Regions from separate parts of the Shewanella sp. BJSY2023SW007 genome, predicted to be linked through region 2. Evidence: riboswitches for the same ligand, from Rfam matches in the RefSeq annotation. Region 2 holds a riboswitch; the other holds the start of a gene.

Region 1 (3,409 bases), on a different contig from region 2:
AGCTGTGGGGGATTCTAATCGCGCTATTGCCGCTGGCCATTGGCGGAAAGTTTGTGGGTAAAACCGTCCAGAGTTTGCGCTTTCTTCGGGCTCGGGAGCGGTTGTCGCCAATAGTTGAGCAGTTACTGGAGGCCGATAACCCCGCCGAGTTACTGGCATTACTTGAAGCCAACCGGGCCAGCCCGGCCAGTAGCTATTTGGGGCGGCAGGCCCTTGGCTATATCGCCGCCAGACCTGAATGGCAGGTGCGTTTTCTTGCTTGGTTTGTTCCCGTTTGTCTCAAGTGGGAGCAGCCAAGTAAAGGCGAGGGTGTTTCTGGTCTTGGGCTTTCATTGCAATTGGCGCTCGGTCGCCGCTACCCTGAGTTTACCCTGGCACTGCTCGATGGCATTCGCAGCCTGTTTGCTGAGCATGAGCTGGCGAAGATGGTCTTCTCCCAGCACCTTGCCGAGCTGCAACGCAAACCCTGGAGTGCTGAAATTCAAAAGCAATTCAACGCCTTGTTATTGGGGCGGCAAATGCCTTTGGGGGACAAAGGATTTATCCACACCGAAGTGAGCCGATTGGTTTGCCTGGAATGGCTTTTTAATAACCTGGAATCGCTGCCCGGTGTTTGGCCCAGCGCTGCGAGCGCCTTGCTCAAGGCACTCGTAGCACAGCCGCCACTGAATCCTTTGAGCCGTAAACAGCGTAAAAAACAAGCGCTGCATTGGCGCTATATTCTTGGCAGCCTGGCATCCAAGTCTAACTCAGGAGCAATTGGTCGAAAGCGCCAGGCACAGCTGGATCAAATTGAAGCCGATATCCAGGCTCTGGCCGCCAGCCGTGGTTTTACGCTGAGCAGATAAGATGAAAAAGCGTCGATACGCTATCTATTGGTGATATCTGTAAAACAATGACGACTGATGGGGTGAGATATCTCTGATTCTGTGGCCAATGGAAGGTAAATCTCTTTTCTGTCACTTTGCAGTTCATTCAGGTATGTTAAAATTGTTCGCTGTTTCAGGGAGTCAGAAACTCTGATGAAACTTTGGTCGCCTTAAGCCATTCAATAATTGGTGCGGCGTTTTCGGATCTTGGATCTGTTATTGGGAGAAAACATGGAACATTTCATCGGAGCCATCAAAAAATACGCCGACTTTACCGGTCGAGCTCGTCGGACAGAATACTGGATGTTTGTTCTGTTCTATATCATTTTCAGTATGGTTGTCAGTGCTATCGACTATGCACTGGGTACCACAGTGCTGGGGCTGATTTATTCTTTGGGTCTGCTATTGCCCTCTATTGCTATTGCGGCACGTCGTCTGCATGACACTGACCGCAGTGGTTGGTGGCAGCTGTTGGGACTAATCCCTGTTATAGGTTGGATCGTGCTGCTGGTTTTCTACTGCCAGGACAGCGAAGTAGGTGACAACCGCTTTGGCAGTAACCCCAAAGAGCTGGGTTAACAGCTAAGATAATGGAAAGGGAGCATCTGCTCCCTTTTTGTTTTTTAGGGTAAATCTGCAGCGGTCAGTCGGCGTCAAAATTAGACATTTATCCATATAGACGTCTATAATGCCCGCTCTCGGCCAGAGCCGAGAATGACAGCACAGTATTTTAGTCAACCTTTCGTGGTGCCCCGGAATTGAAGACCGGGGATAATCGGGAAGCCGGTGAGAATCCGGCACTGCCCCCGCAACGGTAAATGGTGAGAGACAGGCGCGCCCAAGTGGCGTCATAAAAGTCGGGTCTCGCGCGGTCAACCGCATAGCCAAAGTCCGGAGACCGGCCCTGGAGGTATTTCGATGATTTCGGTGGGCAGATCTCGAAATGCGGCAGCCAAGGGGTTCTCCCTGCCGTGGCACTCTTGCCCCGTTTCCCTTTCAGGAGTCAAAGGAAAATGGGTTTCAAACTAAATCACCTCGCGCTGCTTTGCGGTGCATTTACCTCAGTTCCCGTCATGGCGAGCGTGACGTCCCAGGCCGTGGATGAACAGCTGGTAGTCATTGGCCGTCAGGATGATACGCCGCTTAATATTGCTGCCAATGTGGTGGTCATAGATGCCGCTGATATTCAGCAAAGTGGTGCCAGCAATCTGAGCGAGTTGCTGCGTGGCCGCAGTGGCATTCAAATATCTGACAATAACTCAGGGCCTGTGCTGGCGATGCGCGGCTTTTCTGCCAGCCAAGCGGTGAATAACACCCTGATACTGATAGATGGGCGCCGACTCAATAATATCGATATTGCCGCCCCGAGCCTGAGTGCCATTGCAGTCAATCAGATTGAAAGGGTAGAGATCCTTTCCGGCAGCGCCGGGGTGCTCTATGGTGATCAGGCTGTCGGTGGGGTGATCAATATTATCACCAAGGCGCCCAGTGCCAGCGGTGGCAACTTGACCCTCTCAGGTGGCAGTTTTGACACCTACGAAGGCCGTGGCGATCTGTCCGGCGCCATCAATGACAACTGGCGTTACTATTTGACAGCTGCTTACAACGAGAGCGACAACTACCGTAAAAATAATGCCAACGAAACCGGTTCGGTACTGGGGCGTCTGCAATATGATTCAGAGTCGACCAACTTCTTTGTCGAAGGCAGTTACTACGATAACAAGCGCCAGACTCCAGGATCACTGACCCAAGCTCAGTTTGAAGCCGACTCTCGCCAGGCGACATCGACGCCGGGTGATTACAACCATGAGATGACTTCCGCCTGGCGTGGTCATATTCAGCGCCAGGTGCATGCCAACTGGGCTCTGGTTGCGGACCTTAACTACAGTGACACTCTAGTGTCCAGCGTCAGTTATGGTAGCCCAGGTCGGAACGAGCGCTCGCTGTTGGAATTCAATCCCAAGGCGCTGGGGCGTTATCAAACCCGCAATGGTGAACTGAGCATAGTCATAGGCGCCGATATTCAACGGGGTGAAACCGAGTTCGATCTCAGTTATATGCAGCGCAGCAATACCCAAACCATGACCAGCACCTATCTACAGGCCAATGTGCCGCTGACCAACAGCCTGAGCTATGTGGTGGGCGGACGCTATGCCAAGGTCAAGGATGAACTTAAGGATGGTAAGGTTTACCCCAATGGCATAGATCTGGATGAAGATGCTCATGCGCTTGAGTTGGGACTCAACTATCGGCCCTTGGAAGGCCACAGATTTTATCTTCGCGGTGATGAGAGCTTCCGTTTCGCCAAGGTCGATGAGCAGGCTTATACGCCGCCAACAGTCGTCGGCCTCAAGCCGCAGACCGGCCGTTCCATTGAAGCCGGCTGGGATTGGACCTTGAGCAACCAGAGCCTGCGTCTGAACCTGTACCGACTGTCGCTGGAAGATGAAATTGTTTTTGATCCCAGTGCCGATATGCCTATCGGCGGCGCTTTCCCCGGTGCCAACGTCAATGCCGATGCCTCCCGCCGTTATGGCGCC
Region 2 (3,409 bases):
GCCCCGGCAGCAACAACCTGACAATATGAGGCACCATCAGCCCCACAAAACCTATCCCGCCGCAGTGGGCCACCAAAGTGGCGGTAATAAGCGAGCATAACAGCAGCATGGAAACCCTGAGCCTTTGCACCCTGATTCCCAGAGTGTGGGCGGTTTCATCACCGGCAAGCATCGCCAGCACCTGGCGCTTGAAGGCCAGGATCACCAGCAAGGCCGCCAGCACCACCAGAGTGGGCAGTGCAAGCCCATCCCAACTGGCACGGGCAAAACTGCCCAGGCTCCAAAACAGCAAAGAGGTAGTGGCCTGCGGGGTGGAAAAATACAAGATCAAGCTGGTGAGGGCACTGAACATAAAGGAGATGGCGACCCCGGAGAGCAACATTCTCTCTATCTGGTTGCCGATATTCCTGCCCGCGAGCAGCAGTACCATGAGCACAGCCAAACTGGCACCGATAAAGGCTCCCAGCGGCAGCGATACCCCGGAGATGGCCGAACTCAGCCCAAGGCCGGTCGCCAGGGCGACCGAGACCACGGCGCCGAAGCTGGCGCCCGAGCTGATACCGAACAGGTAAGGATCTGCCAGCGGGTTGCGGGTCACCGCCTGCAATACATAACCCGACAGTGCCAGACCGCTACCGGCGATAAAGGCCAGCAAGATACGCGGCAGGCGCAGATCCCAGACGATACGCTCGCTGATGGCAGAAGGCTCACCCACTCCCAGCAGGTGTTTGCCAATCACTCTTGCCACATCGAAGAGGCTGATATCGGCGGCGCCAAAACCGGCGGCGGCCAAGGGTGTCAACACAGTGCCGAGCAGCAACAGCAGCCAGCACCAGTAAAGTCTGGGCAAGGGCCTGAGAAACCAGCCGATAAGCGAGCGCCCCGGTGCGGCCACGGAAGCATTCATGCGCCACCTCCCACCGAGCCTGGGCGCCGGTCAGTTTCCTTGTGAGCAACACAGGTTTCGGCCGAGGCAGGCCCTGCCATTGGCTCGACTATCGCAGCGCCGTGAACCTCGCCACTGGCGAGCGCCGCCGAGCTTAGAGCCTTGCCGTGACCAGGCTCTGGCGACTGATAGCCGTAAAAGTAGTGGATCAGCGGCCGTCCCAACTGCGGATGCGTCCCCACCTGGCAGCAAACACCGAAGACACCGGCAATTCTGTCTTCGGTCAATACGCTCTGGGGCGAGCCGTGGGCAATACAGCGGCCGTTATCCAGCAGCAAGAGTTCGTCACACAGGGCCGAGGCCAGATTGAGATCGTGAATCGAGGCGATCACCGTGACCCCCAGGCTGCGCACCAGCTCGAGGATCTGGATCTGATAGCGGATATCCAGATGATTGGTGGGCTCGTCCAGGATCAAAAGCTTGGGGCGCTGCACTATGGCGCGGGCAATCAAGGCCCTTTGCTTCTCACCGCCGGAAAGCTGCGCGAAAGGCTCTGCGGCCTTGTGCTGCAACCCGACCTGCGCCAATGCCGCCTGCACCTGGGCATTGTCGGTCGCCGATGGCATATCAAACAACCCCTTGTGGGGAGTCAGTCCCATGGCCACTAATTGAGTCAGATCCAGTGCCAGTTGGGCCGGGGTATCCTGCAGCACCACGGCCACCTCTTTGGCGAAGGCTTTGGCTGACAAGCTATTGATATCCTGCCCAAACAGCTGGATCTGGCCGCTGTCCGGGCGGATATAACGATAGAGGCAGCGCAGCAGGCTCGACTTACCGGCTCCATTGGGGCCTATGAGCCCGAGCATCTTGCCACATGGCAGCTCAAAACCCACATCGGCCAATACGCTGTGACCACCGGGAAGCCAGCTAAGCTGTTGCACCTTGAGTGCCAGGCTCATAACCGCCCCCCGACATTGAGCCTGTGACCGGCAGAAGGCTCAGGCTGCAGTGGAAGAATCATCTATTCGCTCCCCCGGTTTACCCGCCCGGGTTTCTGGTTTGGTTTATCAGCCTGGGCAGGTCTCCTGACTCGTCGCCAACGGCGACTCACAGTTGCGGGCACAGTCCGGGCTTTCCCGGTTCCCTGGGTTGGTTCACCTGCAAAGGTGCCAACACCCTGGCTGCTGCCGCACTTGGCGGCCATTTGGGGTTATTATCCCGGTTTTATCGCTCGGCACAATTGCCTGGCGCAATAGCGCAGCACAATCACCACCGGACGCTTGCTCCGCACTATTGCGGCCAGTGGAGCTTGCTGAAACACTGCCATTCTTGGTCACTTTCACCGCTGGCATCACGGCTGGCATAGAGGGTTATTCTGACCCAGGCCGCATAAGGTAGCTCCAAGGCGTTGAACACTGCCGCAGGCGGCATTTGCCCCGGCAGCAAAATCTCGGCCAACAGCAGCCGGATAACCCCGCTGTGAGTCAGGATCAGCGCCGCATCTGCGCTTGCTGAAGAACCAGAATCTCCTGAAACAGAGCCTTTTGAACCAGAGCTTTCGGAAGAATTAGCCTCTCTAGCAAGCCAGCGCTGCACCATAGTCTGCCAGCCATCCAACACCCGGCTACGAAAGGCTGGCAGCGATTCCCCGCCCGGCGGAGTATTGGCCACGGGGTCACGCCAGAAGGCTTTGGCCGCCTCGCTATGCTGTTGATAGACACTCGCCACCTTCATGCCGTCCCAGTCACCGAAGTCCAGCTCCCAGAGCCAGTCATGCTGCTGCAGCGGCGCCGGGAAATAATCAGGCATATCGGCCTTGAGCTCGGCGGCAAAGGCCTGGCAACGCTGGGCCGGGGAGCTCAGCAGCGCCAAGCTTTGGGGCGCACTCGGCAACTGCTCCAGCGCACTGCTAATAGCCCGCCAGCTGCGCCACATCTGCGCTTTGCCCTCATCGCTCAGGGCCACATCACTGCGGCCGCGGATAATCTCACCGCCTTCACATTCGCCGTGCCGCAGCAGATAGATATTCAGTTGCCTATGTTCAGCCACACACTTCTCCCATCAGAGTCCGGTGGTTACCGGACCAATTTAACCTTGCCGCAGGCCGCCGGAATCCGTATATTATGGACGTCTATACGTATAAATGTCCAAAATAACTTTCCGCGCCCACACACGCCTTTGGCTATCATGCCAGATAGTGTCCCGGGCGTCAGGTCGGCAGAGATGATGTCGCGGATGCCAAGCGCCGCGAATGTAAAACAGCAATAAGACAGGTATGAAAGGTAACCCTATGGCGACTTCACAGCACTCCCAAAGCCAGACAGAGCTCAAGCTCAAACAGACCCTCAAAGAGCGGATCCTGATTTTAGATGGCGCCATGGGCACCATGATCCAGGACTACAAGCTGGAAGAAGCCGATTACCGCGGCGAGCGCTTCAAAGATTGGCATTGCGATGTCAAAGGCAACAATGATCTGCTGGTACTGACCCAGAGCGAGATCATCAAGACCATTCACAGGGAATA

The links. Region 2 has a riboswitch for cobalamin ahead of ACMHXE_RS18020 (ABC transporter ATP-binding protein). Riboswitches for the same ligand answer to the same signal wherever they lie in the genome.
Region 1: linked by a shared signal. The riboswitch ahead of ACMHXE_RS07900 (TonB-dependent receptor) and the one ahead of ACMHXE_RS18020 (ABC transporter ATP-binding protein) in region 2 are both predicted to bind cobalamin.

What each region holds. Positions count from the first base shown of each region.
Region 1 covers NZ_JBKORL010000047.1:3,990-7,398, forward strand. The annotation lists gene ACMHXE_RS07890 (hypothetical protein) at 1-848, shown strand, start outside; gene ACMHXE_RS07895 (DUF805 domain-containing protein) at 1,101-1,448, shown strand; cobalamin riboswitch at 1,598-1,791, shown strand; gene ACMHXE_RS07900 (TonB-dependent receptor) at 1,883-3,409, shown strand, end outside.
Region 2 covers NZ_JBKORL010000101.1:5,100-8,508, forward strand. The annotation lists gene ACMHXE_RS18015 (FecCD family ABC transporter permease) at 1-907, opposite strand, end outside; gene ACMHXE_RS18020 (ABC transporter ATP-binding protein) at 904-1,845, opposite strand; cobalamin riboswitch at 1,944-2,081, opposite strand; gene ACMHXE_RS18025 (histidine phosphatase family protein) at 2,177-2,935, opposite strand; gene metH (methionine synthase) at 3,177-3,409, shown strand, end outside.